One region of the Variovorax sp. FW305-3-2-15-B-LB1 genome, then DNA from elsewhere that is predicted to be linked to it. Evidence: predicted binding sites of a transcription regulator. Region 1 holds the regulator's gene; the other holds the start of a gene.
The links. Region 1 encodes NrdR, which represses ribonucleotide reductase genes. Its sites were predicted from a motif close to CACNANATNTNGTG; they were not measured.
Positions count from the first base shown of each region.

Region 1 (15,702 bases):
TGCTGAGCCATGGCGACGCCCTCTGCCTCGAAGACACCGACTACCTCCAGTTTCGCGCCCAGGTGCGCACGCCCGAATGGCAGGCCGCGTTCCTCGCGCGCCCGCTGGAAGAGCGCCGCGCCCTCGCCCGCGCCATCCGCGCACAGAGCGAAGACCGCAAGCGCGATCCCTCGACCCTCTGGGCCGACGTGGACGCCGACGCTGCCCGCCAATGGCTGCAGCACGCGGGCGCCAGCGCGCTGATCCATGGCCACACCCACCGCCCCGCCGTCCACGACCTGGGCCACGGCCTGCGTCGCATCGTGCTGAGCGACTGGGACGCCGCCGCGCACCCGCCGCGCGCGCAGCTGCTGTGCCTGTCGGCCGCCGGCGCGCAGCGCGTCGACCTGCGGTAAGCACACCGAACACCGATGTTCAAGTGGCTGCGCCGGCTGCGCGCCCTGCCCCCGATTCCCGACGCCGCCTGGCGCGCCACGCTCACGCGCTACGCCTTCCTGGGCGAATTGCCGCCCGCGCAGCAGCAACAACTACGCACGCTCGCGGCCGAGTTCCTGCGGGACAAGGAATTCCATGGCACGCAGGGCTTCGTCATCACCGACGAGGTGGCGCTGGCCATCGCGGCGCAGGCCGTGCTGCCGGTGCTGCACCTGAAGGACGGGCTCGACTGGTACGACGATTTCGTCGGCATCGTGGTGCACCCGTCCGAGGTGGTGGCGCCGCGCAAGGTCGTCGATGACGCGCTGGTCGTGCACGAGTACGAAGAGGTCGTCGCCGGCGAGGCGATGGACCAGGGCCCCGTCATGCTCAGCTGGCAGGACGTGCTCGCGAGCAGCGTCAGCAGCGAGGGCGGCTACAACGTCGTGATCCACGAGTTCGCCCACAAGATCGACATGCGCAACGGCATCGCCGACGGCTGCCCGCCGCTGCCGGCCGGCTTCATGGGCCGGCGCAGTGCGCGCGAGGCCCGCGCGGCCTGGATGGCCGTGCTGCAGCCGGCCTACGACGACTTCCGCGAAAAGACCATCCTCGCCGAACGCTTCGGCGCCGAGCCGCCCTGGCTCGACGATTACGGTGCCACCTCGATCAGCGAGTTCTTCGCGGTGGCCTGCGAGGCCTACTTCGTGAACCGGCCGAACTTCGCGCGGGACTTCCCGGCAGTGCTGGTTCTCTTCGATGCGTTCTTTCGGCCTGCGCAGGCCTGACCGCCCCTCACATCTGGTTTCCTTGCTTGCGCGCGCGATCGCGGTCCGCCTACCTCGTCCTGAGTAGGCGCTGATCGGGAGCGCCTTGCCTTTGCAGGCCCCCGGCGTAGCATCGCTGCGGCCATCGCCCTCCACAGCGTCGCTGCGCGCCCGATGACCTGGAGCGTCGCCATCGGGGGCGGCGTTGCTTCATGTGATTCGTCCCCCGCGGATAACAACACAGGAGCAGAAAATGGTGACCTATATCGGCATGCTGAGCTTCACGGACAAGGGCATCCAGAGCGTCAAGGAAACCACCAAACGCGCTGCCGCCGCCAAGGAAACCGCCCAGAAGCTCGGCGTCAACATGCGCGAGATCTTCTGGACCATGGGCGACTGCGATGTGGTCTGCGTGCTGGAGTCCGAGGACGAGCAGGCGCTCTGTGCATTCAGTCTGGCCATCGCCATGCAGGGCAATGTGCGCACGCGCTCCCTGCGCGCCTATACCGCCGGAGAAATGGACAAGATCCTGGCCAAATTGCCTTGAGCCGGGACGGGTCGACACACATGAAAAAGCCCGCACGCGGCGGGCTCCTTCTCATGAACGCGCGCGGACGCCTTACTTGCGCAGCAAAGCCTTCAGTGCGTTCTGCAGACGGCGCGCAGTGGCGGCGTCGTGCGCGGCGGCGAGCACCTTGCCGGCATCCTGACCCCAGGTCTGGGCCGGCGTCGGATCGCCACGCTTCGTCAGCAGCTTGAGCTGCAGCGCGCGGCGTGCGTCGAGTTGCTCGGCGGGCGTCGGCACTTCGGCGGCCATCTCCAGGCGCAGCAGTGCTTCGGCGGCATCGCTCGCGCCGGCCGTCGGTGCGGCACCCACGGCCTGCGACCATTGGGTGCGCACGGCCGGCGTCACGGCACGGCCCAGTTCCTGCACGCTGGGCAGGCGGGCGGCATCGCGCTGCTCCCAGGCGCCGAGCACCTGCGTGAGCGCTTCGCCGTGGGCCTGCGCGGCCAGCTTGCGCAGCGCCATGTCGGCACGCTCGAGCGCTTCGCGCTGCGCGCGGAAGGCGGCATCGCCCAGGCGCGGGCCGCGGTCTTCGCGCGGCGGACGGTCGCCGAAACGGCCACCGCCCGGCGCGCCGCGATCGCCACCACGGGCATCAGGACGCGGGCCGCCGCGGTCGTTCGGACGGCCGGGGCCGCCGGCACCGGGACGGCCACCGTCGCGGCGATCACCGAAGCGGCCCGTGCCGCGAGCGGCCGGTGCGGCTTCGGCCTTCTTGCTGCTGGGCCGGTCGTCGCCACGCATGGCGACCACGGGCTTGGGTGCGGGCTTCGGCGGCGCGGCCGGAGCGACGCTCGCAGCCTCGCCGGCTTCGTGCGCGGCGCTGTCGCTGCGGGCCGAAGCATCGGCGCCGTCTGCGGGAGCGACCAGGTCGGGCGCGTCGGCCACTGCTGCCGCGGGTGCGGACGGCGTGGCTTCGGCATCGCTCGAACCCGGCGTCTGCTCGGCGCTTTCGCCGAACTCGGCAGCGGCCTGGCCGGGGGCTTCGACACCGGTCGCGCCGACCGAGGGGCCGTCGCTCGTGGTGGCGGGTGCCGGTGCGGGCACTTCACCGCGCAGTGCAGCTTCGAGGCCGGCGATGGCGGCGCGGATCTTCTGTGCGTCGCCGCCGGCATTGGCCGCGTCGAGCGCCTTGGAGGCTTCGAGCACATGGCGGTCGTGCTCGCTCATGGCGGCCGATGCCTTTTCGCGCTCGACCGTCTTGCGGTTGAAGGCTTCGTCGATGGGTGCGCGGAACGCGTCCCACAGCTTCTGTTCGTGGCGGCGGTCGAGCGGCACGCTCTGCGCCTCGTGCTGCCAGCGCTGTTGCAGCGCCTTCACGGCATCGATGCGCAGCATCGGCTGGGCGCCCAGCTCGGTGGCTTCGGCGATCATGGCCTGGCGACGCTCGACACTGGCCTTCTGCGCCGTTTCGAACGGGGCACGGGCGGCACCGAACACTTCATTCCACAGCGGTTGCAGCTCGGCGAACACCTTCTCGCCCACGTGGCCGGCATCGCGCCAGCGGTCGGCGAACTGGTGCAGCGCGCGGTTGTGCGCCTTCAGGTCGGTGGCGCCGGCATGCGCGGCGGCCCAGGCCTTGACCTCTTCGATGAGTGCGACGCGCAGGGCGCGGTGCTCGGCGGCATCGGCGCGCACCTTCTCGAGCCAGGCCTCGACCACCTTGTGGGCTTCGTTGCAGGCTTCGTCGAAACGCTTCCACAGCGCGTGGTTCGGCACGCCGCCCTGGTCGGCCTGCTTCCACTGGTCGCGCAGGGCGCGCAGGGTTTCCTGCATCTTGCGGCCACCAAGGGCCTGGCCTTCGGGGCGCTTGAGCAGGCCTTCGGCCTTGGCGACGAGGTCTTCGCGCACCTTGTCGGCGCTCCAGCGCTGCCAGCCTTCGAGTTCGCCGGCGGCAACCAGCGCGGCGTGCACGCGGGCTTCGAGCGGCGCGTCGACCAGCTTGCCGTGCTCCTTGAGCACGGCGCGCAGCGCGGCGGCGGCGCCGGCACTGGCCTTGCCGTGGCCTTCGGCGGTTTCCTGTTCGAGCTTGGCGAGGGCGGCCTGCACGGCGTCTTGCGCCGCGGCGCGCACGGCCGGGTCGACCTTGGGTGCGGCGGGACGGGCGGGCGCGGCGGGCTTGGGCGCAACCACTTCGCCGCGTGCCGCGCGCAGTTCGTCGGCCCAGACGGGCACCGGCGGCAGCGGCGCGGCGGCATCGGCCGCGGCGGCAACGGCCTGCGCCAGCGCGCCGTGGAACGAATCGGACACCACGAGCAGCTGCGACTTGGAGGCTTCGAGCTGGGGTGCGAACTTGGCGTCGAGGCTGTTCCAGTTGGCATCGGCCACGATGTCGGCGGCTTGCTGCTGCCAGTGGGTCACGTCGGCGCGCAGCGATTCCTCGGCGGCCTGGGCGTCCTTCCAGCCCTTGGTGGACAGCACTTCGAAGCGCTGCGCCAGCAGGACGGCGGCTTCGCGGTGGACCTGCGCACGGTGCTGCAGGTCTTCGATGCCCTTGACGCGCTCGGCCAGCTGGGCCTTCAGCCCGGCCAGCGGTTCGCGCGACAGCGGCGCGCCGGCCTTGGCGGCGTCACGCTGCCAGGCCAGTGCGTCGGCGATGTTGAGCTTGGACTGCGCCAGCAGCGTTTCGGCCTTCTGCGCCCATTCGGCGGCGATGGCTTCCTGGCCCTTGGCGCGTTTGATTTCGTCGAGCTTTTCGCGCAGCAGGCGCGCGGCGCCCTTGTCGCGGCCGCTCAACTCCTTGAAGACCTCTTGCATCTGCTCGGACGAAGGGTTGCCCGCGAGCCAGTCGCGGATGCGCGCGGCGCGCTCGCCCGAGGTCGGCGCGGTGAAGGCGCCGCCGGTGAGCGTGTCGAGGGCCTGGAGGTCGTGTGGCTTGGAAGAAGTAGAGGTCACTGCGCGAAATCGTTGTCTTGGTAGAGAAAGCGAAGGCGCCGGCAAAGGCCGGCGCACATCGACATTTTCACCCAGTTGGCGAACAGCCCGCCGAATTCCGTGTCGGAACTGCGGCGCGCACCGTTCGGCGGGCTGAAAAGGGCCCGCAAGATATATGGCAAGGCGAGGCGAAAAGCCAAGCCCCGCCGGCTATTTCATGGTCAGGCTCAGCTCGGCGCCGGGCTTCCAGTCGCTGCCGCTGGCCGTGGTGCGCACGGCCCCCAGGAACAGGCGCTCGCTCGGCAGCTTCTGCGCCAGCAGGTAGTCGCGCACCACGGCGCCGCGCTCGACGGCGAGCTGGCGCATCGATTCCTCGTCGACCGGCACGCTGGCCAGCAGCAGGTTTTCCATTTCCTTCACCGGCAGGTCCTTGGCCAGGCCGACCATGTTGCGCGGCTTGGTGATGTCGGAGCGCTTGTAGACGGCCGTGAGCAGCTCCGGGTACTCGGCATCGGTCACCGGCGCCACCTCGGTGCCGGTCTGGCCGCCGCGCACCGCGACACGGCGCTTCTCGGCCTGGGTCAGCTGGCGCAGGCGCTGGCGCTGGTAGGCGTCGCGCTCCTTCTCGAGGCTGGAGGTACCCACCACCGTCATCTGCAGCGTCGGCCGCTCGGTCAGGGCCTTCACGACCTTGTCCAGGCTTTCTTTCGCGCCGCTGCTGAGCGTGGAACTGCCAGGCTCGAAGGTGATGGCGCTCGAGTCGCCGCTGCCGCCACCGCCCAGGCCGCCGGTCAGCAGGCTGAACGGCGCGGTCACGGCCTTGACGATCAGGTTGACCACGGCCTTGAAGATCAGCGGGCCGATGCTGAACTGCGGATCGTTGAGCGAGCCGCGCAGCGGCAGGTCGACATCGATCACGCCGTTGCGGTCGGCCAGCAAGGTCACGGCCAGGCGCACGGGCAGGCTGTTGGGCGCGCCGGCCACCTCGTCGCCGAACTTCAGCTGGTTGAGCACCAGCTTGTTGGTGGCGGTGAGCTGGCCGTCGGGCGCGATCTTGTAATTGACGTCCATGCTCATCTTGCCGCGCTCGATGCCGTGGCCCGCGTAACGCACCGAATACGGCGACAGCGGCGCCAGGTCGAGGTCGCGCATCTTGGCGGTGATGTCAAGTTCGAGCGGCTTGGCCAGCGGGTTGAGCTTGCCGGTGATTTCCAGCGCCGCGGTCTGCTGCGCCTTGCCGCGCAGCTCGAGGTCGGCCAGCGCCGGTCGACCGCCCTGCCCGTTCGGCGGGTTCGACGAGAAGGAACTGAGCTTGCCGGTCAGCTCGCTCAGGTCGGCCGAGTAGTTGGGCTTGACGAACAGGTCGGTGAAGTCGATCTTGCCGTTGACCAGGCTCATCGGACCGAAGTTGATGACGGGCGCCGGGCCGCTATCGGCCGCAGGCGCGGCAGCCACGACGGGTGCGGACGCAGCCGGCGCAGGCTCGGGCGCGCCGCCGACCATGGCTTCGGCCGACACCGGCGCACCGCCCGAAGCCCGCTGTGGCGCCGAGGCGGCCGGCGCGCGGGTCGTGGTGGTCGTGCCACCCGGGCCCTTCTTGGTGCTGGCTTCGGTGGCGGCGGCCGCGGCGGCCTTCGAGGCTTCCTCGCCCTTCTTGGTCAGGCTCAGCAGGTTCAGGCGGCCGGTGGGGTCGACGATCACGCGGGCGAAGAAGTCGGTCAGCGTGGTTTCGCGCACGTCCACGGTCGGGGCCGCGTTGGGTGCGAGGCTGACCTGCAGGCCGCGCAGGCTCAGGGTCTTCCAGCTCAGCAGCTGGCTGTTGTTGCGGTCGAAGCCAGGCGACTGGGTCAGCGAGACGCTGTTGGCGCGGAAGTCGTCCAGCGCGGTGTCGCCGGCCAGCTTCAGGCTCATGCCGGCCGGCGCGCTCGCGTAGCGCACCGTCCCGCGGTAGTTCGCGAAGGCGCGGCGGATGTCCACATTGAGCGCGTCGGCGTAGTAGGCCTTGAAGGCATGCGCCGGGAAGGACGCCACCTCGAGCCGCCCCTCGGCCGCCAGCGGCTTGAGCACGATGTTGCCCTTGTAGTCGAAGCGTCCCGGGTCCGCGCGGCGGCCCGCGCCGATGCGGCCCGATACCTGCAGCGGCGAGACGGTGTTGGTGTCGGGTGCGATCTTCTGGGCCAGCAGCTTGAAGGCCGTGACCTCGATCGCCACCGGCGCCGAGCCGGCCTTGTCCGCATAGGACAGGCTGCCGTTGTCGACCGCCAGCGTGCCCAGGGTCAGCGCCCAGGGCTTGGTGTTGGCACTATTCGGGCGCGCCGCGCCGGCGTCGGCCGGCTTGGGCGCCGCCACCTTGGCGCCGCCGGCCGGGGTCTTGAGCCAGCGCTCGAACATCCAGCGCTTCTCGTTGTCGCGCTCGACGCTCACCTTCGGGTTGGTCGCGGTGAACGACGCGATGTTCAAGGTGTGCTTGGTCATGTCGACCTCGGCGTCGACCAGTTCGAAGCGCCCGACGCTGGCCAGCGCGGTCTTGGCCTGGGTCAGCGCCAGGCCGTCGGCCGCCAGGCGGCGCGCCTTGAACTTCAGGTCGGGCTGGGCCCAGGACACATCGATCTGGCCGCTGAGCTTGCCGTCGAGCGTGGGCTCCAGGCTCTGCGCCAGGTACGGCGCGGCCAGCGACAGCGGCAGCGCCTCGACCTCGGTCTGCACGTCGGCGACCTTGTCGGTGGCATTGCCCTTGAACTTCAGCGTGGCGCCCGCGACGGCGGTGCTGCCGTCGAACTGCGCGGGCTTTTCCATGGGCCAGGTGACGGCCGTGAGGTTGATGCCGAGGTCGGTGAGGTCGATGGCCGCGGCGGGCTTGACGGTTTCGTCGCGCCAGCCGACACGGCCGCCGTCGAGCGCGATCTTGTCGACCTGCACCTTGAGCTTGGGCTTCTCGACGGCCGGATTGCCGCCCGGGGCGCTGGCGGCGGGCGCGGGCAGCGGCGCCGCCTTTTCGGCCGCGCCGGTCGCCGGGTCGGTGGCCATCAGGTTGAGCTGGCCGGCGGCGTCGCGCGCCACCACCAGCTGCGGCTTGGTCAGCGCGACCTCGCTCAGGTGGAACACCGACTCCAGCGGTCGCACGTCGGCCAGTGCCAGCTTGAGCGAGTCGAAGCCCAGCAGGTCGCGACCGCGCGCGTCGCCCAGCTTGGCGCCATGGGCCTCGACCGTGCCGGTGATCTTCAGTCCGATGGTGCTGGTCTGCTGGAAATCGATCTTCAGGTCGGCATCCAGGCTGCCGGCCTGCAGCTTCACCGGCAGGCCGCCGGGGATGTAGCCCAGGTAGGGCACGAGGTCGAGCCCCTTGAACTGCACGTGGGCGTCGGTCTTGCGGCTTTGCGCGAACGGGGTCGTGAAGGCGGCCGAGTCGAACTGGCTGCCGTTGAGCGCAAAGGCCAGCTTGGGCTCGGTCGTGATCTCGCGCTTGGAGGCGAGGTTGCTCAGGAACGGCACGTTCAGCATGAAGCCGCGCAGCTCGTGCCGGCGCTTGACGGTCTGGTCGTCGAAGTCGACCGCGCCGTCCTTGATCGAGATGTTGTAGATCGCGAAGCGCGCGGGCTCGGCCTTCGGATCGGGCGGCGGGCCCGAGGCCAGCTTGGCCAGGATGTCGTCGATGTCGTACTTGCCGTCGGCCAGGTGCGTGAGCAGCACCGCGGGCGCCTCGACCGTCACCGCGTCGATCACGGGCGCCAGGCGGAACAGCGATTGCAGTTCGGCGTCGGCATAGATGCGCTTGATGGCCACCTGCGGCTGCTTGCCGTCGGCGGTGGCGATGCGCAGGTCATTCAGTGCGAGCTCGAGCGTCCAGGGCTTGAAGTCGATCTTGCCGACGGTGACCTGCCGGCCCAGCTTTTCGCTCGCGATCATCTGGAGCTGGCTCTTGGCGATCGGCGGCACCGCCAGCCACGCGATGGCCCACAGGGCCAACACCACCAGCAACGCGACGACCCCACGCCGCACCCATTTGTTCTGTTTGATCGAAGCAGCATCCATCCGCAGAAGTGTGCCGCAAACAGATGCCAACAAAGTCTGCGGAAACGTGAATGCGTTCCCTTTTGGCGAGGCATTGCGATGCCCGCGCGCCCCTCGACAGGATCGGTAGGCCGAAAGTGTGAGCCCCACAAACAAGAAAGCCCGGTGAGTCGACGAAGTGTCTTGTCACCGGGCTTGATGGCGGGCTCAAAACCCATGCCATCGATTCGCGCGACCGGAAGTAATGGTTCCCGCCGTGCTGGCAGCAAGAGATTGCCGCCGTGGAGTCCTCCATCGTTCGAGTCCTTGACTTGCACCTCGGACTGCCTGACTTCGGAAAAACGCCTGAAACCTCAGGCCCGTCCAGATTAGGCGTCTCACCCTTCCTTTGCAAATCCCTTTTTCCAAGGGATTTCCCGTAGGCCCGCTCCCCTTGGAAGCCCCTCGGACGGGGGGATTCTTCAAGCACTTATTAACATATGAAACCAAATCCTTATGCTTGACCGTGTATTTAGCCACGATAGAATCCCGCCTGCCCTTGCTGCCGGACGCAGCAGGGCCTCCCTGAATCCGCTGCCGAATTCCACCGGCGTGATCAGGCCGCCGCGCTCCCTACCCCACACCCCCTCCATGCGCGGAGCCTGATTCGTACATACCAATCCAAGCGCCGCTGCCTTCATCCACCGCCCTTTCAGGCGCTGCATGCCAGGTGCCGCACAGAAAGGAAAAAAGCGATGAGCAAGGCGTTTGATGCCACAGCCCGCGGGCTACGGACCTTCGTGTCCGATGTGGCAGACGGCTTTTTTGAAATCACCCACAACGGGTTTGCGTTGGTCGGCCTGGCCATCGTGTTCGCGGCCCTCGCCCTCGTGGCGCGCCCCGACCTGCGCAAGACCGGCGAGGAACAACTGATGGGCTGGCTGCAGTCGCGCAAGCCCGCGCCCGAACCCACCGACCTGGAGCCGACCGCCATCGAGCGCACCACGGCCGCGAGCCCCGACGAGCTGCCCAAGCAGCAGGCGGCGGTGGCCTACTGGCTCAGCAAGAAGTACCGCGTTGCGGCCGAGCCGCTGAGCGTGCTGGTCTCCGAGGCCTACCAGATCGGCAAGCGCACCAAGCTCGACCCGACGCTGATCCTGGCCATCATGGCCATCGAATCCAGCTTCAACCCGTTCGCGCAAAGCCACGTCGGCGCCCAGGGCCTGATGCAGGTCATGACCCGCGTGCACGGCGACAAGTACGAAAGCGCGGGCGGCACGCTCACCGCCTTCGACCCCGTGACCAACATGCGCGTCGGCGTGAAGGTGCTGCAGGAATGCATCGCCCGCGCCGGCTCGCTCGAAGGCGGCCTGCGCTACTACGTGGGCGCCGCCAACCTCGACGACGACGGCGGCTATGCCGCCAAGGTGCTGGCCGAACACGAGCGCCTGCGCCAGGTCGCCGCCGGCCGTGCGCCGTCGACGATGGTCGTGCCGCCGCCGACCACGGCGCGCGCACAGCCGATTCCGGTCGTGGCACCGGCCAAGCCCGCGGGTGAAGAGCCCGCTACCGGCAGCGAGCCGGCCAAGGTCGCCCTGCTCTCCGCAGTTTCCTGAGGCCTTGCCGGCCCTCCCCGCCCGGATGCGTGCGGGCCTGCGCTACACTCGGCCTGTACGCGACTGGCGATAGGCGCAGCACCCTGAAAAAGGTGCCACGCGCTGACGTGGAATACCACTGGGAAGCGTGCCGCCTGACCACAACAGGCGTTCAGCCGTTCGCCTGGGCAGCCCTTGTTTGGTTGAACAAGGACCTCGTCTTCAAAGGACTGCCATGTACCAACGCAATATCCTGGTCGAACAGACCGATCCCGAAATCTGGGCCGCCATTCAAGCCGAAAACGCGCGCCAGGAACATCACATCGAGCTGATCGCCAGCGAGAACTACGCCTCGCCGGCCGTCATGGCCGCCCAGGGCTCGCAGCTCACTAATAAATACGCCGAAGGCTACCCGGGCAAGCGCTACTACGGCGGCTGCGAGCACGTCGACGTGGCCGAGCAGCTGGCCATCGACCGCGTCAAGCAGATCTTCGGCGCCGATGCCGCCAACGTGCAGCCGCATTGCGGCGCCTCGGCCAACGAAGCCGTGATGCTCGCCTTCCTGAAGCCCGGCGACACCATCATGGGCATGAGCCTGGCCGAAGGCGGCCACCTGACCCACGGCATGCCTCTCAATATGAGCGGCAAGTGGTTCAACGTGGTGAGCTACGGCCTGGACGCCAACGAAGCCATCGACTACGACGCGATGGAACGCAAGGCGCATGAGCACATGCCCAAGCTGATCATCGCGGGCGCCTCGGCCTACTCGCTGCACATCGACTTCGAGCGCTTCGCCAAGGTCGCCAAGGACGTCGGCGCGATCTTCATGGTCGACATCGCCCACTACGCCGGCCTCGTGGCCGCGGGCGTGTACCCCAACCCGGTGCCGCACGCCGACATCGTCACCTCGACCACGCACAAGAGCCTGCGCGGCCCGCGCGGCGGCATCATCCTGATGAAGTCGCAGCACGAGAAGGCGATCAACAGCGCCATCTTCCCCGGCCTGCAAGGCGGCCCGCTGATGCACGTGATTGCCGCCAAGGCCGTCGCGTTCAAGGAAGCCCTGACGCCCGAGTTCAAGGCCTACCAGCAACAGGTGGTCAAGAACGCCCAGATCGTGGCCGACACCCTCACCGCGCGCGGCCTGCGCATCGTGAGCGGACGCACCGAAAGCCACGTCATGCTGGTCGACCTGCGTTCCAAGGGCATCACCGGCAAGGAAGCCGAAGCCGTTCTGGGCGCCGCCCACATGACGATCAACAAGAACGCGATCCCCAACGACCCGGAAAAGCCGATGGTCACCAGCGGCGTGCGCATCGGCACCCCCGCCATGACCACGCGCGGCTTCAAGGACGAAGAGGCCCGCATCACGGCGAACCTGGTGGCCGACGTGCTCGAGAACCCGCGCGACGCGGCGAACATCGACGCGGTGCGCGCCAAGGTCCACGCCTTGACGAGCCGCTTCCCTGTCTACCGTTGATTTCGTAATCAGAAGAAGAGAAGCACTGGCCGCATGAAATGCCCTTTTTGCGGTCATCTCGAAACGCAGGTCGTCGAGACCCGCGTTTCGGAAGACGCCGACTTCGTCCGCAGGCGCCGCCAGTGCAGCGCCTGCGACAAGCGCTTCACCACGTATGAGCGCCCCGACGTCAACTTCCCCGTCGTGGTCAAGAAGGACGGCAGCCGCGCCGACTTCGACTCGACCAAGGTGCGCGCCTCGATGATGCTGGCGCTGCGCAAGCGCCCCGTGAGCATCGAGCAGATCGACAACGCCCTGCTGCGCATCGAACAGAAGCTCCTGGCCAGCGGCCTGCGCGAAATCGATTCGACGAAGGTCGGCGAACTCGTGATGCGCGAACTCAAGAAACTCGACAAGGTCGCCTACGTGCGCTTTGCCTCGGTTTACCGCAGCTTCGAGGACGTGGACGAGTTCCGCCAGCTGCTGCGCGACATCTGACTCCCGAGAAGGCGTGAACGAACCCGGCATGTCCTCTTCCCGACACGACGCCTCCCACATCGCCACCGCCCTGCGGCTGGCCGCCTCCGCGATCCGCCTGACCGACCCGAACCCGCGCGTCGGCTGCGTGCTGTGCGACGCCGGCGGCCACGTGATCGGCCAGGGCCACACGCAACAGGCCGGCGGCCCGCATGCCGAAGTGATGGCGCTGCGCGACGCGCAGGCCCAAGGCCATTCGACTGCGGGCGCCACCGCCTACGTCACGCTCGAACCCTGCTCGCACCACGGCCGCACCGGCCCCTGCTGCGACGCACTGATCGCCGCCGGCGTGCGCCGCGTCGTGGCCTCGCTCGCCGACCCGAACCCGCTCGTGGCGGGACAAGGCTTCGAGCGCCTGCGTGCGGCGGGCGTCGAGGTCGAAGTCGGGCCGGGCGCCGACGAATCCCGCGAACTCAACATCGGCTTCTTCAGCCGCATGATCCGCAAGCAGCCCTGGGTTCGAATGAAGATCGCCGCCTCGATCGACGGCCGCACCGGCCTGCACAACGGCGTGAGCCAGTGGATCACCGGCGAGGCCGCGCGCGCCGACGGCCACGCCTGGCGGGCCCGCACCGGCGCCGTGCTGACCGGCGTCGGCACGCTGCTCGAAGACAACCCGCGCCTGGACGTGCGCCTGGTCGACACGCCGCGCCAGCCCCACCTCGTGGTGGTCGACAGCCACCTCCAGACCTCGCCCGACGCTCACATTTTCATAGCTGGCCGCGCCGTCTGGATCTACGCCGCCAGCCGGCACAACGAAGAAAAGGCAGCCGCGCTCGAAGCCCGCGGCGCCACCATCACCTGCCTGCCCAACCTGCACGGCAAGGTCGACCTGCCCGCGATGCTCAAAGACCTCGCGGCGCGCGGCGTCAACGAACTGCACGTCGAATCGGGCCACAAGCTCAACGGCTCGCTGCTGCGCGAAGGCTGCATGGACGAACTGTTGGTGTACCTGGCGCCCAAGCTGATCGGCAGCGGGCTCGACATCGCCAGCCACCTGCATGCCGAGGGCCCGCTCACCTCGCTGGCGGGTGCGCTGCCGCTCGAATTCAAGTCGGTCGACATGCTGGGGCCCGACCTGCGCATCGTCGCGCGCGTCGCCGGCCGCGACCGCTTCTGAGCCGCCGCCGACGCGGCGCGGCACATTCGCAGCCGCAAACCGGCCCTTCGGGCCGAAGACCCCTCGATGTCTGCGAAAATGTGGAAATGTTCACCGGAATCATCACCGGCGTGGGGCGCATCGCCGCCATCCACGACCTCGGCACCTCCTCCTCCTACGGCAAGCGACTCAGCATCGAGGTGCCCGACGGCTACCTCGACGACGTCGGGCTCGGCGACAGCATCGCGCTCAACGGCGCCTGCATGACGGTCACCACGCTCGCACCTGAACGCGGGCAATTCACCATCGACATTTCCGCGGAGTCCCTCGACAAGACGGCCGGCCTGACCGACGAGGGCAGCCGCATCAACCTCGAGAAGGCCCTGCGCGCGAGCGACCGCCTCGGCGGCCACATCGTCTCGGGCCACGTGGACGGCATCGGCCACGTGAGCTTCTTCGCGCCGGTCGGCGAAAGCTGGGAGCTGCGCGTGGTCGCACCGCCCGCGCTGGCGCGCTTCCTGGCCTACAAGGGCTCGATCACCATCAACGGCGTGAGCCTCACGGTCAACAGCGTGAGCGACATCGCCGAGGGTGCCGAGGTCAGCATCAACCTGATCCCGCACACCGTGGAAAACACCTCCCTCGGCGGCCTGAAGGCCGGCTCGAAGGTCAACCTCGAAATCGACACCGTGGCGCGCTACGTGGAGCGCATGCTTCAGGCCGGCATGCTCACACCCTCTCCTACGTCTCCCAAGGACACTTCGAAATGAACGCCTCCGTCACGCCGATCGGCGCCCCGCGCGCCGACCGTGCACCCGCACCGATCTCCCCGGTCGAAGACATCGTGGCCGAGCTGGCCGCCGGCCGCATGGTCATCCTCGTGGACGAGGAAGATCGCGAGAACGAAGGCGACATCGTCATCGCCGCCGACCACATCACCGCCGAATCCATCAACTTCATGGCCCGCCACGCGCGCGGCCTGATCTGCCTCACGCTCTCGCGCGAGATGTGCGAGCGGCTGCAGCTGCCGCCGATGGTCCAGCGCAACGGCGCCAAGCATTCCACCGCCTTCACCGTCTCCATCGAGGCAGCCGAAGGCGTGACCACCGGCATCTCGGCCGCCGACCGCGCCCGCACCGTGCAGGCCGCCGTGGCGCGCAACGCCGTGGCCGCCGACCTGGTGCAGCCCGGCCACATCTTCCCGCTGCAGGCGGTGGACGGCGGCGTGCTCATGCGCGCCGGCCATACCGAAGCCGGCTGCGACCTGGCCGCCATGGCCGGCTGCTCGCCCGCCTCGGTGATCTGCGAGGTGATGAACGAAGACGGCACGATGGCCCGCCTGCCCGACCTGCAGATCTTCGCGGCCGAACACGGCCTCAAGATCGGCACCATCGCCGCACTCATCGAGCACCGCAGCCGCGTCGAATCGCTGGTCGAAAAAGTCGGCTGCCGCGAGATCCAGACCAACTGGGGCAGCTTCACGGCCCACGCCTTCGTCGACAAGCCCAGCCGCGGCGTGCACCTGGCACTGGTGCGCGGCCAGTGGGCGCCCGAAGAGACGGTGTCGGTGCGCGTGCACGAGCCGCTGTCGGTGCTCGACGCGCTCGAAGTCAACCGCCCGATGCACTCCTGGAGCCTGGACGCCAGCCTCTCGCACATCGCGAACGAAGGCAAGGGCGTGGCCGTGCTGCTGAACTGCGGCGAAACCGCGGCCGAGCTGCTCGCGCAGTTCGACGGCACCGCGCGCCCCGCGCAAGCGCCCGAGCGCGGTCGCATGGACCTGCGCAACTACGGCATCGGCGCGCAGATCCTGCGCGAATGCGGCGTGCACAAGATGAACCTGCTCGGCGCGCCGCGTCGCATGCCGAGCATGGCCGCCGGCTTCGGCCTCGAGATCGCCGGTTACCTCACGAAAGACTGAACGACCATGCAAGGTTCCAACAAGGGCGAGATCACGCTCAACGGCAAAGGCCTGCGCATCGGCATCGTGCAGGCGCGCTTCAACGCCGACATCACCGACGCACTGGCCGCGGCCTGCCTGTCGGAGCTCGAGGCGCTCGGCGTGGCCGCGTCCGACATCCATCATGTGCAGGTGCCCGGCGCGCTCGAAGTGCCCGTGGCGCTGCAGGCGCTCGCCGAGCGCGGCGGCTACCACGCGCTCGTGGCGCTGGGCTGCATCATCCGCGGCGAGACCTACCACTTCGAACTGGTGGCCAACGAATCGGGCGCGAGCGTGAGCCGCGTCGCGCTCGACTACCGCCTGCCCATCGCCAACGCGATCCTCACGACCGAAAACCTCGAACAGGCCGTCGCCCGCCAGACCGACAAGGGCCGCGACGCAGCCCAGGTGGCGGTCGAGATGGCACAACTGCTGGCCACCCTTTCATGACCGAAGACACCTC
Region 1 covers NZ_JBYSZY010000081.1:3,604-19,305, reverse strand. Annotated here, with positions in the region: gene AC3WQR_RS29730 (UDP-2,3-diacylglucosamine diphosphatase) at 1-395, shown strand, start outside; gene AC3WQR_RS29725 (M90 family metallopeptidase) at 411-1,202, shown strand; gene AC3WQR_RS29720 (GYD domain-containing protein) at 1,435-1,728, shown strand; gene AC3WQR_RS29715 (DUF349 domain-containing protein) at 1,801-4,641, opposite strand; gene AC3WQR_RS29710 (hypothetical protein) at 4,638-4,820, opposite strand; gene AC3WQR_RS29705 (DUF748 domain-containing protein) at 4,831-8,652, opposite strand; gene AC3WQR_RS29700 (lytic transglycosylase domain-containing protein) at 9,366-10,226, shown strand; ZMP/ZTP riboswitch at 10,276-10,402, shown strand; gene glyA (serine hydroxymethyltransferase) at 10,441-11,685, shown strand; gene nrdR (transcriptional regulator NrdR) at 11,719-12,162, shown strand; gene ribD (bifunctional diaminohydroxyphosphoribosylaminopyrimidine deaminase/5-amino-6-(5-phosphoribosylamino)uracil reductase RibD) at 12,191-13,321, shown strand; gene AC3WQR_RS29680 (riboflavin synthase) at 13,408-14,070, shown strand; gene ribBA (bifunctional 3,4-dihydroxy-2-butanone-4-phosphate synthase/GTP cyclohydrolase II) at 14,067-15,221, shown strand; gene ribH (6,7-dimethyl-8-ribityllumazine synthase) at 15,228-15,689, shown strand; gene nusB (transcription antitermination factor NusB) at 15,686-15,702, shown strand, end outside.

Region 2 (15,702 bases), on a different contig from region 1:
GTTCACGCAGCTCACGCAGGGGCCCCTCGCGGCCATGCTGGCCTATGCCGACAAGGTGCGCCCGCTGGGCGGCGCCGACCTGAGCGCCGAAATTGCGCGCGTCAGCGAACAGGGCGAAACGCCCGCGGCGCAGATGCAGCTCGCGCTCCTGCTCGCGCAGACCCGCGTGCCGGCCGACCTGGCGCGCGCGCTGGGCCTGCTGCAGCGCGTGATCGCCAACCCCGCGCCCGAAGCCCAGCCGCTGCATCCGCTCGCACGGGCGCTGGCCGCGCGCTATGTCGAGCAGCGCCGCGTCGAGGACGACCGCGACAAACAGGTGCAGCAGCTGCGCGACAGCCAGCGCCGCATCGACCAGCTCAACGACCGCATCGAGGCGCTGCGCGCCATCGAGCGCAGCTTCGCCCGGCCCAACACGCCGGCCCCCACGCCCTCCAACGGAAGCCGAACGAATCCATGAGTACCACTGGTGCCCGCCTCCTCGTGGTCGATGACGACCCGGACATGCTGCGGCTGCTCTCGATGCGGCTGGTGTCGGCGGGCTACCAGGTCACGGCCGTCACCTCGGCCGAGACCGCGCTCACGCAGCTCGAGATCGAGCACCCGCAGCTGGTGCTCAGCGACGTGCGCCTGCCCGGGCGCGACGGCCTGCAGCTGTTCGACGAGATCCGCAAGCGCCACCCGACGCTGCCGGTGATCCTGCTGACCGCGCACGGCACGATTCCCGACGCGGTCGAAGCCACGGCGCGCGGCGTGTTCACCTACCTCACCAAGCCCTACGACGCACGCGAGCTGCTCGAGAAGATCGCGCAGGCATTGGCGCTCGGCGCGCCCACCACCACGCCGAGCAAGACCGGCGACGACAGCTGGCGCTCGGAAATCGTGAGCCGCAGCAACCGCATGGCCGAGCTGCTGGCCGAGGCGCGCATGGTCGCCAAGTCGGACGCCTCCGTGCTGCTGCGCGGCGACTCCGGCGCCGGCAAGGAACTGCTGGCGCGCGCTATCCACAAGGCCAGCGCGCGCGCCGACAAGCCCTTCGTGGCGGTCAACTGCGGCGCCATTCCCGAGGCGCTGCTCGAGTCCGAGCTGTTCGGCCACATGAAGGGCGCCTTCACCGACGCCCACGCCAACCACAAGGGCCTGTTCCAGCAGGCCGACGGCGGCACGCTGCTGCTCGACGAAATCGGGGACATGCCGCCCGCGCTGCAGGTCAAGCTGCTGCGCGTGCTGCAGGAGCGCGCGGTGCGCCCGCTGGGCGCGAGCCAGTCGATCGAGGTCGACGTGCGCATCGTCTCGGCCACCCACCGCGACCTGGACGCCGCGATGGAAGCCGGCCAGTTCCGCGAAGACCTCTATTACCGCCTGAACGTGGTGACGCTCACGCTGCCGCCGCTGTCGGCGCGGCGCGAAGACATTCCGCTGCTGGCCAACCACTTCCTGCAGAAGCTGTCGACCAAGTACGGCAAGCGGCTGTCGGGCTTCGCGCCCGAGGCGCTGAAGGCGCTCACCACCGCCGCGTGGCCGGGCAACGTGCGCCAGCTCTACAACGTGGTGGAGCAGGTCTGCGCGCTGTCGGGCTCGCCGCTGATCCCGCTGGCGCTGGTGCAGCGCGCGCTGCGCGTGCCCAGCGTGGAGGTGCTCACCTACGCCGAGGCCAAGCAGCGTTTCGAGCGCGACTACCTCGTCGGCCTGCTCAAGCTGACCGACGGCAACGTGGCCGACGCGGCCCGGCTGGCCGACCGCAACCGCACCGAGTTCTACCGCCTGCTGCAGAAGCACGAGCTCACGCCGGGCAACTTCAAGGCCGACGTTGTCGCTCCCGGTGGCGACCCTGTCGCCGAGTAGCGACAGGCCTAAGTCGTTGATTTGAAAGGCTGTTTCCCGAGGGCCTCCCCGGCTTGTCGGGATTCGGCGACAAAAATGGGGGTTTCGGGGGCCCGGCAGGCCCCTCCCCCACGGAAAACGGTTTCAAATCGCGCCAAGTCGTTGATTTGAAAGCGTTTTTCCAGGCTGGCACAGGGTTTGCCCCTGTACTGGCATGACAGCACTTACCAGCCCATCTTTCGCACTGCGTCCGCAGCGCGACGGCCTGCGTCAAAAGCAGTTTTCCTCCTCGCGGCCCCGTGCCGCGGGCCATTCGCTGACCGCGCTCTCCGGCGTCGGCGGCGCCGCCACGGACTGCGTCTTCAAGCGCCTTCCGGCCATTGGCGACACCCCCCTCGACAAGCAACGTTGGTGAATGAACCGATGAAGCCGAACGACTTCTCCCACCTCAACGTCCTCGCCGAATCCGATTTCGCACGCCGCAGCGCGCTGCGCGAGGAACGCCACCCCAACGCCGTCACCGCACCGCCGTTGAACCGCGGTTCCATGGCACCGCGCCCCTGGCGTGGTTTCTGGAACAGCCTCGGCACCGCGCTGCTCGTGCGCCTGGGCGCCGGCCGCAACGCCGACAGCGCCCCCGCCGCCAAGCAGGCCGCCCCGGCCCCGCAGGCCTGGGAACGCGCCGCCGGCCAGCGCCGCCTCGCCTTCATGCTGCTCACGCTGCTGAGCACCGTGATCGCGTCGTCGCTGTTCGCCAGCGTGCAACCCGACTACGACAACGTCTGGCTCGAATACGGCCAGATCGGCCTGTACGGCCTGCTCTCGGGCTGGGTCGTGACCGGTTTCGTGACCGCGCTCATGGGCTTCTATGTGTCCGTGCGCGGTGACAAGCACGCCCTCTCGGCGAAACAGGTGGCCCACCACCCGATGAACCCCGAGGCACGCACCGCGATCATCATGCCGATCTGCAACGAGGACGTGGCCACCGTGTTCGCCGGCCTGCGCGCCACCTGCGAATCGGTCGCCTCCACGGGCCACGCGAAGCAGTTCGACGTGTTCGTGCTGTCCGACAGCTACAACCCCGAGACCGCCGCCGCCGAGCGCGCCGCCTGGGAAGACCTGCGCGCCGCACTGGCCGAGAGCCCGAACCAGCCGCAGGTCGAGGTGTACTACCGCCTGCGCACCCGCCGCACGCACCGCAAGGCCGGCAACGTGGCCGACTTCTGCCGCCGCTGGGGCAAGGACTACCGCTACATGGTCGTGCTCGACGCCGACTCCGTGATGAGCGGCGACTGCCTGGCCTCGATGGTCAAGCTGATGGAAGCCAACCCCACCGCCGGCATCATCCAGACCGCGACGCAGGCCATCGGCCACGTCACGCTGCACGCCCGCGCCCAGCAGTTCGCTTCGCGCGTGACGGGTCGCCTGTTCACGCTGGGCATGCAGTTCTGGCAGCTCGGCGAGTCGCACTACTGGGGTCACAACGCGATCATCCGCGTCGAAGCCTTCATGAAGCACTGCGCGCTGGCCCCGATCAAGGGCACCGGCGGCATGTCGGGCGGCATCATGTCGCACGACTTCGTCGAAGCCGCGCTGATGCGCCGCGCCGGCTACCACGTGTGGCTGGTGTCCGACCTGGTCGGCAGCTACGAACAGCAACCGCCGGACCTGCTGGCCGAGCTGCAACGCGACCGCCGCTGGTGCCAGGGCAACCTGCAGAACGCCCGCCTGATGGCCGAGCCCGGCATCCACCCGGTGCACCGCGCGATGTTCGTGACCGGCACCATGGCGTATGTCTCGGCCCCGCTGTGGCTCGCCTTCCTGACGCTGGGCACCGCCCTGTGGCTGAGCGGCTCGAGCCTCGTGTCGAGCTGGAACGTGCTGCCCGCCGAACTGGCCGGCCTGTGGGTCTGGACCCTGTGCCTGCTGTTCCTGCCGCGCGTGCTGGGCATCGCCGCCGTGCTGATGCGCGGCGAGCAACGCCAGTACGGCGGTGTGTGGGGCCTGGTGAAGAGCTCGGTGCTCGAAGCCGGCCTGGCCATCGTGCAAGCCCCGGTGCGCATGCTGGCCCACTCGCTGTTCGTGCTCGTCGCCCTCACCGGCATCAAGCTCGACTGGAAGTCGCCCCCGCGTGAAGCCAACGCCGTGCCGTGGAAGGTCGCTGCCTCGCAGCTGGCCCCCATGACGCTGGTGATCGCCATGCTGGCCGTCGGTGTCGCCATGATCGACCCGAGCGCGCTGATCTGGCTCATGCCTGTCGGCCTGCCGCTGCTGCTGGCGATTCCGCTGACCGTGCTGACCAGCCAGATCGCGCTGGGCACCACGCTGCGCGACCGCGGCTTCCTGCTGATTCCCGAGGAATCGCGTTCGCCCGCCGTGCTGCGCCGCGCCTGGATGCATGCGCTGCGCCTGGCGCGCCCGGCGGCGCTGGCCACGGCCTGATGCGATCTCAGCCCTGCGGCTGATCGCTCCAAAGAAAAAGCCCGCTTCGGCGGGCTTTTTGCTGGGCGGTGCGCGATGCGCATCGATCTGTCAGAAGGGCAGCCAGCGGCGCCAGAACGGCGGACGGGGTGCGTGGGCGCCGCGCGCCACCAACGCCGCGACGAGCGCCTCGCGGCCGTGCTTGCGGGCGGCCTGCAGCGGCGTGAGCCCGTCGAATTCAGACAGCAGGTTCGGATCGGCGCCGTGGTCCAGCAGGTAGCTGGCGATCTCGCCGTGCCCCTGGACCAGGCTGGCCACCAGCGGCGTGCACAGGATCTCGGGGTGCTGGTAGTTCGGATTCACGCCGGCGCCGATGTGATAGCGCACCAGGTCGAGGTCGCCGGTCAGCGCGCCCTGGTAGAGCTCTTTCCAGTCGCCTGCGGACATCGCGGGGCTGCGCGCCTCTCTATATATGTATGCGTCGAGCGGCCGGGTCAGAACGGCAGCTTGCCGCCGCCTCCGCCCATGCCGGGCATCCCGCCCATGCCCTTCATGCCGCCCATCTTTTTCATCATCTTCATGAGGCCGCCGCCCTTCATCTTCTTCATCATGCCCTGCATCTGCTCGAACTCGTTGAGCAGGCGGTTCACTTCCTGAACCTGCACGCCGGCGCCGGCCGCGATGCGGCGCTTGCGCGTGGCCTTGAGCAGCTCGGGCTTGCGGCGCTCCAGCGGGGTCATGCTCTGGATGATCCCTTCCTTGCGGCGGATGTCGCGCTCGGCGCGGGTCATGTCGGCCTCGGTGGCCTTGGCGGCCATCTGCTGCGGCAGCTTGTCCATCAGGCTGGAGAGGCCGCCCATCTGCTTCATCTGCTGCAGCTGGCCGAGGAAGTCGTTCAGGTCGAAGCCCGCGCCGCTCTTGACCTTGGCGGCCAGCTTCTGCGCCGCCGCCACGTCGACGCCGGCCGTGACCTGCTCGACCAGCGCGACGATGTCGCCCATGCCCAGGATGCGGCCCGCGTGGCGCTCGGCATCGAACACCTCGAGGCCGTCGATCTTCTCGCTCACGCCGGCGAACTTGATCGGCACGCCCGTGACCTGGCGCACCGACAGCGCCGCACCGCCGCGCGAATCGCCGTCGGTCTTGGTCAGGATGATGCCGGTGAGGGGCAGCGCTTCCTTGAAAGCCTTGGCGGTGTTGATCGCGTCCTGGCCCTGCATGGCATCGACCACGAACAGGGTTTCGACCGGATCGAGCTCGGCGTGCAGCTGCTTGATCTCGGTCATCAGCACTTCGTCGATCGCGAGGCGGCCGGCCGTGTCGACCAGCAGCACGTCGAAGTAGTGGCGCCTGGCGTGGTCGAGCGCGGCGCGCGCGATGTCCAGTGGCTTCTGATCGGGCGTGCTCGGGAACCACTCGGCACCGGCCTGCTTGGTGACGGTCTTGAGCTGCTCGATGGCGGCCGGGCGGTACACGTCGCCCGACACCGTGAGCACCTTCTTCTTGCGCTTCTCGATCAGGTGCTTGGCCAGCTTGGCGGTGGTGGTGGTCTTGCCGGCGCCCTGCAGGCCGGCCATGAGGATCACCGCCGGCGGCTGGGCCGCGAGGTTGATGTCGGACACGCCCTCGCCCATGGTGGCGGCGAGTTCGCGGTTGACGATGCCCACCAGCGCCTGGCCCGGCTTGAGCGAGCCCAGCACCTCCTGGCCGAGCGCCTTCTCCTTCACGCGGGCGACGAAGTCGCGCACCACGGGCAGCGCCACGTCGGCCTCCAGCAGCGCCATGCGCACCTCGCGCAGCATGTCCTGCACGTTGCTTTCGGTGATGCGCGCCTGGCCGCTCATCGTCTTGACGAGGCGGGAGAACTTTTCGGTGAGGGCGGTGGCCATGAAGGAAATACCTTGTTGTCCGCGGCAGCGGACCGATGGAAAGTCGTGAAAACCTGGAAGCGGTACGTGGGCCCGCTCTCTCGCGGGGGGCGCCCCCGGCGGGGTGGGCGAAGCGACGCGACGTGCGCGAAGCCGGGGGGCGAGCCTATACACTCCACCGATGATTTTAGCGATCCCCTCCCCACTCGGCGTGGCGCTGGGCATCGCCACCGCGGCAGCCTACGGTTTTGCCGCTGCCGCCGGTGCGCGGCTCAGCCGCCAGACCACCCAATGGGCGCTCGGCATCGCATGGCTGCTGCACGCTGCGGTGCTCGGCCACGGGCTGATCGGCGGCGACCCTCGCTTCGGTTTTGCGCCGGCGCTGTCGGTCACGGCGTGGCTGGTGCTCACGGTCTACGCGGTCGAAAGCCGCCTGTACCCGCAACTGAAGGCACGCCGTGCGCTGGCCTGGCTGGGCGCGGCCGCCGTGCTGCTGGCGCTGCTGTTCCCGGGCACGCCGCTGCATGTCAGCGCCTCGCCCTGGCTGCCGCTGCACCTCGCACTGGGCATCGCCTCGTACGGCCTGTTCGGCGCCGCCGTGGTGCACGCCTGGCTGATCACGCGGGCCGAAAAGCAGATCCGCCTCGCCAGCGCCGATGCGCAGGCCGGCGTGCCGCTGCTCACATTGGAACGGCTCACCTTCCGCTTCGTCACGGCGGGCTTCGTGCTGCTGTCGGCCACGCTGCTGGCCGGCCTGCTGTTCAGCGAGCAGCTCTACGGCGCCGCCGGCCGTGCCTGGAAATGGGACCACAAGACCATCTTCTCGGTGCTCGCCTGGCTCAGCTTCGCGGTCCTGCTGACCGGCCGCGCGCGCTTCGGCTGGCGCGGGCGCACCGCGCGGCGCGTGCTGTATGCGGGCGCGGCACTGCTGCTGCTGGCGTACGTGGGCTCGCGCTTCGTGCTCGAAGTGGTGCTGACGCGCCTGCCCGCATGAAGTACCTGCTCGTCCTCGCGGTGGTGTGGGTCGCGATCTGGCTCTGGCGCAAGAACCGGCGCGAAGAGATGCGCGACGCGCAGCAGGAACGCGCCAAAAAAGCGCAACAGCGCACGCCGGCCGTCGGCCCGCCGCAGGCGATGGTGCGCTGCGCCCACTGCGGGCTGCACCTGCCTGCGGCCGACGCACTCCCCGGGCCGGACGGCGCGGTGTTCTGCAGCGCCGCCCATCGCCAGGCCGGCACCTCCGCATGAGTTCGTTGCGCCGGTCGCGCGGCGAGCCGGCCACCGACTGGGACGTGCTCGACCTGGGCGCCGGCGACAGCACGGCGCTGCTGCGGTTGTGGCGCGGCTTCATGGCGGCGCGCTGCTTCGTGGCGGTGGTGCTGGTGCTGCTGCAGGGCGTAGCCTTCGCCATCGGACAGGCCGTGCAGCCGCTGCCGATCGTGCTGTCGGGCGGCTACCTCGTGCTGGCCTGGCTGGAGATGCGCTACGCGCACTTCGAGCCGCCGATCCGCGGCTTCTCCACCCTCTGGCTGCTGACCATCGGGGTCGACCTGGGCATCTTCAGCGCCTTGCAGGTGCTGCAGGGCGGCAGCGTCAACTACACGCCGCTGTTCGCGTTGCCCGTGCTGATGAGCGCGGTGCTCGGCACGCTGCTCGTGGGCCTGGGCACCACGGCCACCGTGACGCTGCTGCTGCTGGCCGACGCCGGCTGGCACTGGCTGCAGCAACCCGGCGATCCTTCGGCGCGCTTCGTGCAGGCCGCCCTCACCGGCACTGGCCTGTTCGTGGTGGCGCTGCTCGCGCACGAACTCGCGCGCCGGCTGGCACGCGAGGAGGCGGTGGCACAACGCAGCCGCAGCCATGCGCAGATGCAGGCGCAGGTCAACGACCTGGTGATCGAAACCCTGAGCGAAGGCGTGCTGGTGATCGACACCGACGGCCTGGTGCACGCGGCCAACCCGGCGGCGGACGCAATCCTCGGCCAGGGCCTGGCGCAGCTGCCGCTGCCGTTCCCGCTGCACACCCAGCCGGCCTGGCATGCCCTGGCCGCGCTGGCGCGCCAGACCTTCGCGCGCCGCGCGCCGCAGACCGAAGAGATCCCGGTGGCGCAGGCCCGCGGCGCGGCGCGCGAGGTGCGCGTGCGGACCCGGCTCACGCCCACCGACGACCGCCGCGCCGACAGCCTGTGCGTGATGTTCCTGCAGGACCTGCGCGAGCTCGAGGCCCGCATCCGCACCGAAAAGCTCGCCGCGATGGGCCGCATGTCGGCCGCGGTGGCGCATGAAATCCGCAACCCGCTGGCCGCCATCGCGCAGGCCAGCGCGCTGCTCAGCGAAGACCTGACCGACCCCGCGCACCGCAAGCTGACCGACATGGTGCAGCACAACGCGCAGCGCCTGGCGCGCATCGTGGACGACGTGCTCGACGTCTCGCGCGCGCGCCAGCAGCGCGTGCTGTCACTGGGCGAACAGCTGGTGCTCGACCCGGCCGCGCAGATCCTGGCCGAGGAATGGATACGCCAGACCCAACGCAAGGGCGTGCGCGTGGCGCTCGACGCGCCGGGCAGCGAGGTGCGCTTCGAGGCCGAGCACCTGCGCCGCCTGCTGGTGAACCTGCTGGACAACGCGGCGCGCTACGCCAGCCAGCGCGAGGGCGCGATCCAGGTCATCACCACCTTGCAGCGGGCCGGCGTGCAGCGCGCCGCGTTGCTGGTGTGGAGCGACGGTGCGCCGCTGGAACCGGCGGTTCAGCGCCACCTGTTCGAACCCTTCTTCTCGTCCGAGAGCCGCTCCAGCGGCCTGGGCCTGTTCCTGTGCCGCGAGCTGTGCCGGCGCCACGGCGCCACCATCGGCTACGAACGGCGCGCGCTGGTGCCGGGCGGGCCCGAGGGCAACGAATTCTTCGTCAGCTTCGCACCGAGCGAAAACCGGCTGACACAATAGCGGCCGTGAGCTCCCTCCCGTCTTCCGCCGCCGCCGCGCGCCCCGCGCAGATCCTCGTCATCGACGACGAACCCGACCTGCGCACGCTCTACGAACTCACGCTGCTGCGTGAAGGCTACCGGGTGGAAGCGGCGGGCAGCGTGTCCGAAGCCTGGCAGCACCTCGAAGCCGGCCGCTTCGACGCCGTGATCACCGACATGCGGCTGCCCGACGGCGAAGGCATGGAGATCATCCACCGCATCCAGAAAGACCAGCGCAGCGAGCGCTGCGTGGTCATGACCGCCTACGGCTCGGCCGAGAACGCGGTCGAGGCGCTGAAGGCCGGCGCCTTCGACTACCTCACGAAGCCGGTCGACCTGAAGCAGTTCCGCGCCGTGGTGGCGTCGGCCGTGCAGGCCAACCGCGCCGCGGTGGTCGTGCCGCAGAAGCCGGCGCCGCAGGCCGCGGGTCACGGCGGCGAACGCCCCGATGTGCTGTCGGTGACGCGCAGCGGCGCCACCGCGCTCGACCGGCTGGTCGGCGACTCCGACCCGATGCGCCTGGTCAAGTCGCGCATCGCCAAGGTGGCGCGCGGCATGGCGCCGGTGCTGGTGCGCGGCGAATCGGGCACCGGCAAGGAGCTGGTCGCGCGCGCCGTGCACGGCTGCAGCCAGCGCAGCGAAGGCCCCTTCGTCGCGGTGAACTGCGGCGCGATCCCCGAGAACCTGCTCGAGGCCGAGTTCTTCGGCGCCAAGAAGGGCTCGTACACCGGCTCCTCGCAAGACCGCGACGGCTACTTCCAGGCGGCGCGCGACGGCACGCTGTTCCTCGACGAAATCGGCGACCTGCCGCTGGCCATGCAGTCGAAGCTGCTGCGCGCCATTCAAGAGCGCAGCGTGCGCGCCATCGGCTCGACGCAGGAAGACGCGGTCGACGTGCGCATCGTGAGCGCCACCCACAAGGACCTGCACGCCGAGGTGCTGGCCGGCCGCTTCCGGCAGGACCTGTTCTACCGCCTCAACGTGATCGAGATCGCCGTGCCCGCGCTGCGCGAGCGCCGCGAAGACCTGCCCGCGCTGTGCACCGCGCTGCTCGCGCGCATCGCCCAGGACGGCGGCCTGCCCGTGCCGCGCCTGTCCGACGCGCTGCTGCAGCGCCTGGCCCAGCACCCGCTCGACGGCAACGTGCGCGAGCTCGAGAACCTGCTGCACCGCGCGGTGGCGCTGAACGACGGCGACGAGCTGCACATCGACCTGATGGGCGCGATGACGCCGATGCCGGCCGCGCCGCGCGGCGAATCCGCTGAAGCGCCAGCCGCCGTTGCGGTGGCTGCGGCCCCCGCGCCGGCGGCCGAACCCAAGCCCGCGCCGCCGCCGCTGCCTTCCGATCTGCAAGCCTGGCTCGACCAGCAGGAGCGCGAGATCCTCGTGCGCGCGCTGCACGAGAGCGGCTTCAACCGCACGGCCGCCGCCGCGCGGCTGGGCATGAGCCTGCGCCAGATCCGCTACCGCATCGCGCGCCTGGGCATCTCCACGCCCAACGGCGACGACGGCACCACCGCGCATGCCGACGACTGACGACCCCGTCACCCCACCGGCCGGCGACGACGGACTCTGGCGCGCCGGCTGGTACCGCTTCGCCAAGGCCCTGCCCTCGCCCAACTTCGGCCCGCGCCCCGTCGGCGCGCAGACCGACCTGATCGTGCTGCATTCCATCAGCCTGCCGCCGGGCGAATACGGCGGCGACGCGGTGCAGCAGCTCTTCACCAACCGGCTCGACTGGGACGCGCACCCGTACTTCCAGTCGATCCGCGGGCTTGAGGTGTCGTCGCATTTCTATGTGCGCCGCAACGGCGAGCTCTGGCAGTTCGTGAGCTGCGAGGACCGCGCCTGGCACGCCGGCGTGTCGTCGTGGCGCGGGCGCAGCAACTGCAACGACGACTCGGTCGGCATCGAGCTCGAAGGCCTCGAGGGCGAACGCTTCGAGGAGGCGCAGTACGAGACGCTGGCCAGCCTCTGCGCCGCGCTCGCGCAGCACTACGCCATCGCCCACATCGCCGGCCACGAGCACATCGCACCCGGTCGCAAGCAGGACCCCGGCACCGGTTTCGACTGGCGCCTGCTGCGCGAACAGCTCGGCTGGAATCCACAGATGTTTCCCGAGCAGGTGGTCGCGCGCTAATTTTTTCAATCGCTCCGTGGCCCGCGATGCGCCGCTCTCGCAGCGCAGCAATCTCGCAAGCGCAGGCACGCGACGTAGCAACCATGCGGCCTGCAGGCCCAAATCGCCTTGCAAGCCGCGCCCCGTGCGGGTTGCGCCACCATGGGCCAGTATTCACGCGGCATCGCTGGCGATGCGCTGGATGCGGCGCAATTCCTGTAAGGGTTGCGTCCATAGGAAAACACTACCTGTAGTGGCTTGTAGGGCACAGACACCCTAGATATAGTGTCTTCCCGTTCGGCAACAACGCCGACGCAAGGCCCGCGAGGCCTTGCCAACCAACAAGAATTGCACAACCGAGAGGAAGCGAATGCAAACTGCACTGAACACCCCGTCGACCCCCCGCGCCGTCCCCGCGACGCCGCAGCAGCAACAAGACACTGCGGGCTCGCCCACCGGTCAGAACCTCGCGCACTACCAGATCATCCGCCGCAACGGCGCCGTCGTTCCCTTCGAACCGAACAAGATCGCCATCGCCATGATGAAGGCCTTCCTGGCGGTGCACGGCACCCAAGGCGCGGCTTCCGCCAGCGTGCGCGAGACCGTCGACACGCTGACGCAAGGCGTGATCCGCGCCATGGTCCGCTCGCGTCCGGGCGGCGGCACCTTCCACATCGAAGACGTGCAGGACCAGGTCGAGCTCGGCCTGATGCGCGGCGGCCACCATGAAATCGCGCGCGCCTACGTGCTGTACCGCGAACGCCGCACCCAGGAACGTTCGAAGCAAGGCGAGCAGGACGTGCCCGCCGCACCGGCGCTGCACGTGCTCGACAACGGCGAGCGCGTGGCGCTGGACCTGAACGAGCTCAAGGGCCTGATCGAATCGGCCTGCCAGGGCCTGGGCGACAGCATCACCGCCGCCCCCATCGTCGCCGAGACGATGCGCAACCTGTACGACGGCGTGCCGCTGGACGAGGTCTACAAGGCCTCCATCCTGGCCGCCCGCACGCTGATCGAGAAGGACCCCGACTACACCTTCGCCACCGCGCGCCTGCTGCTGCACACGATCTTCAAGGAAATCATCGGCCGCGAAGTGATGCCGGTCGAGCGCGCCACCGCCTACGCCGACTACTTCCCGCAGTTCATCAAGAAGGGCGTCGAGAACGAGCTGCTCGACGAGAAGCTGCTGCAGTACGACCTGCCCCGCCTGGGCGCCGCCCTGAAGGCCGAGCGCGACAACCAGTTCGACTACCTGGGCCTGCAGACCCTGTACGACCGCTACTTCCTGCACGTGCGCAAGACCCGCATCGAGCTGCCGCAGGCGTTCTTCATGCGCGTGGCCATGGGCCTGTCGCTGAACGAAATCGACCGCGAAGCCCGCGCCATCGAGTTCTACGAAGTGCTGTCTTCGTTCGACTTCATGTCGAGCACGCCCACCCTGTTCAACGCCGGCACGCTGCGCTCGCAACTCTCGAGCTGCTACCTGACCACCGTGCCCGACGACCTGGACGGCATCTACGAGTCGATCAAGGAAAACGCGCTGCTGTCGAAGTTCGCCGGCGGCCTGGGCAACGACTGGACCCGCGTGCGCGCACTGGGCAGCCACATCAAGGGCACCAACGGCGAATCGCAAGGCGTGGTGCCGTTCCTGAAGGTGGTGAACGACACGGCCGTGGCCGTGAACCAGGGCGGCAAGCGCAAGGGCGCCGTCTGCACGTACCTGGAAACCTGGCACCTCGACATCGAGGAGTTCCTGGAGCTGCGCAAGAACACCGGCGACGACCGCCGCCGCACGCACGACATGAACACCGCCAACTGGATCCCCGACCTGTTCATGCGCCGCGTGATGGAAAAGGGCACCTGGACGCTGTTCTCGCCCTCCAACGTGCCTGACCTGCACGACCTGTTCGGCGCCGACTTCGAGAAGGCCTACGTCGCCTACGAAGAAAAGGCCGCCCGCGGCGAGATCAAGCCCGCGCGCACCCTCCAGGCCTCGGACCTGTGGCGCAAGATGCTCACGATGCTGTTCGAGACCGGCCACCCCTGGATCACGTTCAAGGACGCCTGCAACGTGCGCTCGCCGCAGCAGCACGCCGGCGTGGTGCACTCGTCGAACCTGTGCACCGAGATCACGCTGAACACCAGCGACACCGAAACCGCCGTGTGCAACCTGGGTTCCGTGAACCTGCTGCAGCACCTGAAGGACGGCAAGGTCGACCAGGAAAAGCTCAAGCGCACCATCTCGACCGCGATGCGCATGCTCGACAACGTGATCGACATCAACTACTACGCCGTGAAGAAGGCGCGCGACTCGAACCTGCGCCACCGTCCGGTCGGCCTGGGCCTGATGGGCTTCCAGGACGCGCTGTACGAACTGCGCATTCCCTACGCCTCGCAAGAAGCCGTGCAGTTCGCCGACGAGTCGATGGAAGCCATCTGCTACCACGCCTACTGGGCCTCGACCGAGCTGGCCAAGGAACGCGGCAAGTACTCCAGCTACAAGGGCTCGCTGTGGGACAAGGGCATCCTGCCGATCGACTCGCTCGACCTGCTCGAGAAGGCCCGCGGCGGCTACGTCGAAGTGGACCGCTCGGCCACCCTCGACTGGGATTCGCTGCGCGCCAAGATCAAGGCCGACGGCATGCGCAATTCGAACTGCGTGGCCATCGCCCCCACGGCGACCATCTCGAACATCATCGGCGTGGACGCCTCGATCGAACCCTGCTTCGGCAACCTGTCGGTCAAGTCGAACCTGTCGGGCGAATTCACCGTCATCAACCACTACCTGGTGCGCGACCTGAAGCGCCTGGGCCTGTGGGACGACGTGATGGTCATGGACCTGAAGCACTTCGACGGTTCGCTGCGTCCCATCGACCGCGTGCCGCAGGACGTGAAGGCGCTGTACGCCACCGCGTTCGAAGTCGAAACCACGTGGCTGGTGGAAGCCGCCGCGCGTCGCCAGAAGTGGATCGACCAGGCGCAGTCGCTGAACATCTACATGGCCGGCGCCTCGGGCAAGAAGCTCGACGACACCTACAAGCTCGCCTGGCTGCGCGGCCTGAAGACCACGTACTACCTGCGCACGCAGAGCGCGACGCACGCTGAAAAGTCGACGGTGCAATCGGGCCGTCTCAACGCGGTGTCGTCGGGCAACGACGCACCCTCGGGCATGAGCGCACTCGAAGCCGCCGCTGCTGCAGCGAAGGCACAGATGAGCGCGATGCCCGCCACCGACATCGCGTTCTGCGGTGTCGACGATCCGACCTGCGAAGCCTGCCAGTGATGTGCAAGTGAAGCGTCAACACACAAGACGCTTCGATCGATCAGCGAGGTGCTCGCACAAGTGAAAAGCGCGCGACGTTCAATCAATCAAGGCATTGACTGACGTCGCGCGATGCATGCGAGCAACATAACAACCCCATAAATGGCGCACGATGTGAACGAGCACTTTGCAACTCACATCGTTGCTCCGATAATTGCGCATTGGATTTTTCTATGTTGACCTGGGACGAAGAAGTCAAGCCCTCCTTACCAAAGGATATGCAACAAGGATTGCAGCAGCACCACGCATCGACCGGCGGTCTTTCCGCTGGCCGCGCGGTCGCCGCTCCGACTTCGTCGCTTGCACAACCCGCCACTGCCACCGCACCGGTGGCCGCCGCTGCAGGCCAGCGCGTCAAGGCTTCCGACAAGCGGATCATCAACGGCCAGACCGACGTCAACCAGTTGGTGCCGTTCAAGTACAAGTGGGCCTGGGAAAAGTACCTCGCCACCTGCGCCAACCACTGGATGCCGCAGGAAGTGAACATGACGCGCGACATCGCGCTGTGGAAAGACCCGAACGGCCTGACCGAAGACGAGCGCCGCATCGTCAAGCGCAACCTCGGCTTCTTCGTGACCGCCGACTCGCTGGCCGCCAACAACATCGTGCTGGGCACCTACCGCCACATCACGGCTCCCGAGTGCCGCCAGTTCCTGCTGCGCCAGGCCTTCGAGGAAGCGATCCACACGCACGCGTACCAGTACATCGTCGAGTCGCTCGGCCTGGACGAGAGCGAGATCTTCAACGCCTACAACGAAGTGCCGTCGATCCGCGAGAAGGACCAGTTCCTGATCCCGTTCATCGACGCCATCAGCGACCCGAACTTCAAGACCGGCACGCACGAGACCGACCAGACGCTGCTCAAGTCGCTCATCGTGTTCGCCTGCCTGATGGAAGGTCTCTTCTTCTACGTCGGCTTCACGCAGATCCTCGCGCTGGGCCGCCAGAACAAGATGACCGGCGCTGCCGAGCAGTACCAGTACATCCTGCGCGACGAGTCGATGCACTGCAATTTCGGCATCGACCTGATCAACCAGCTCAAGCTCGAGAATCCTGGCCTGTGGACCGCAGAGTTCAAGGCCGAGATCAAGGACCTCTTCATGAAGGCCGTCGAGCTCGAATACAAATACGCCGAAGACACCATGCCGCGTGGCGTGCTCGGCATGAACGCCTCCATGTTCAAGGGCTA
Region 2 covers NZ_JBYSZY010000053.1:13,850-29,551, forward strand. Annotated here, with positions in the region: gene AC3WQR_RS25175 (hypothetical protein) at 1-457, shown strand, start outside; gene AC3WQR_RS25180 (sigma 54-interacting transcriptional regulator) at 454-1,842, shown strand; gene AC3WQR_RS25185 (hypothetical protein) at 2,036-2,236, shown strand; gene mdoH (glucans biosynthesis glucosyltransferase MdoH) at 2,245-4,263, shown strand; gene AC3WQR_RS25195 (ankyrin repeat domain-containing protein) at 4,354-4,689, opposite strand; gene ffh (signal recognition particle protein) at 4,737-6,131, opposite strand; gene AC3WQR_RS25205 (cytochrome C assembly family protein) at 6,292-7,104, shown strand; gene AC3WQR_RS25210 (PP0621 family protein) at 7,101-7,358, shown strand; gene AC3WQR_RS25215 (two-component system sensor histidine kinase NtrB) at 7,355-9,052, shown strand; gene AC3WQR_RS25220 (sigma-54-dependent transcriptional regulator) at 9,058-10,608, shown strand; gene ampD (1,6-anhydro-N-acetylmuramyl-L-alanine amidase AmpD) at 10,595-11,212, shown strand; gene AC3WQR_RS25230 (ribonucleoside-diphosphate reductase subunit alpha) at 11,562-14,474, shown strand; gene AC3WQR_RS25235 (ribonucleotide-diphosphate reductase subunit beta) at 14,687-15,702, shown strand, end outside.
Region 2: a site for NrdR is predicted at 11,466-11,479, ahead of AC3WQR_RS25230 (ribonucleoside-diphosphate reductase subunit alpha). Genes of this name have one in related genera too.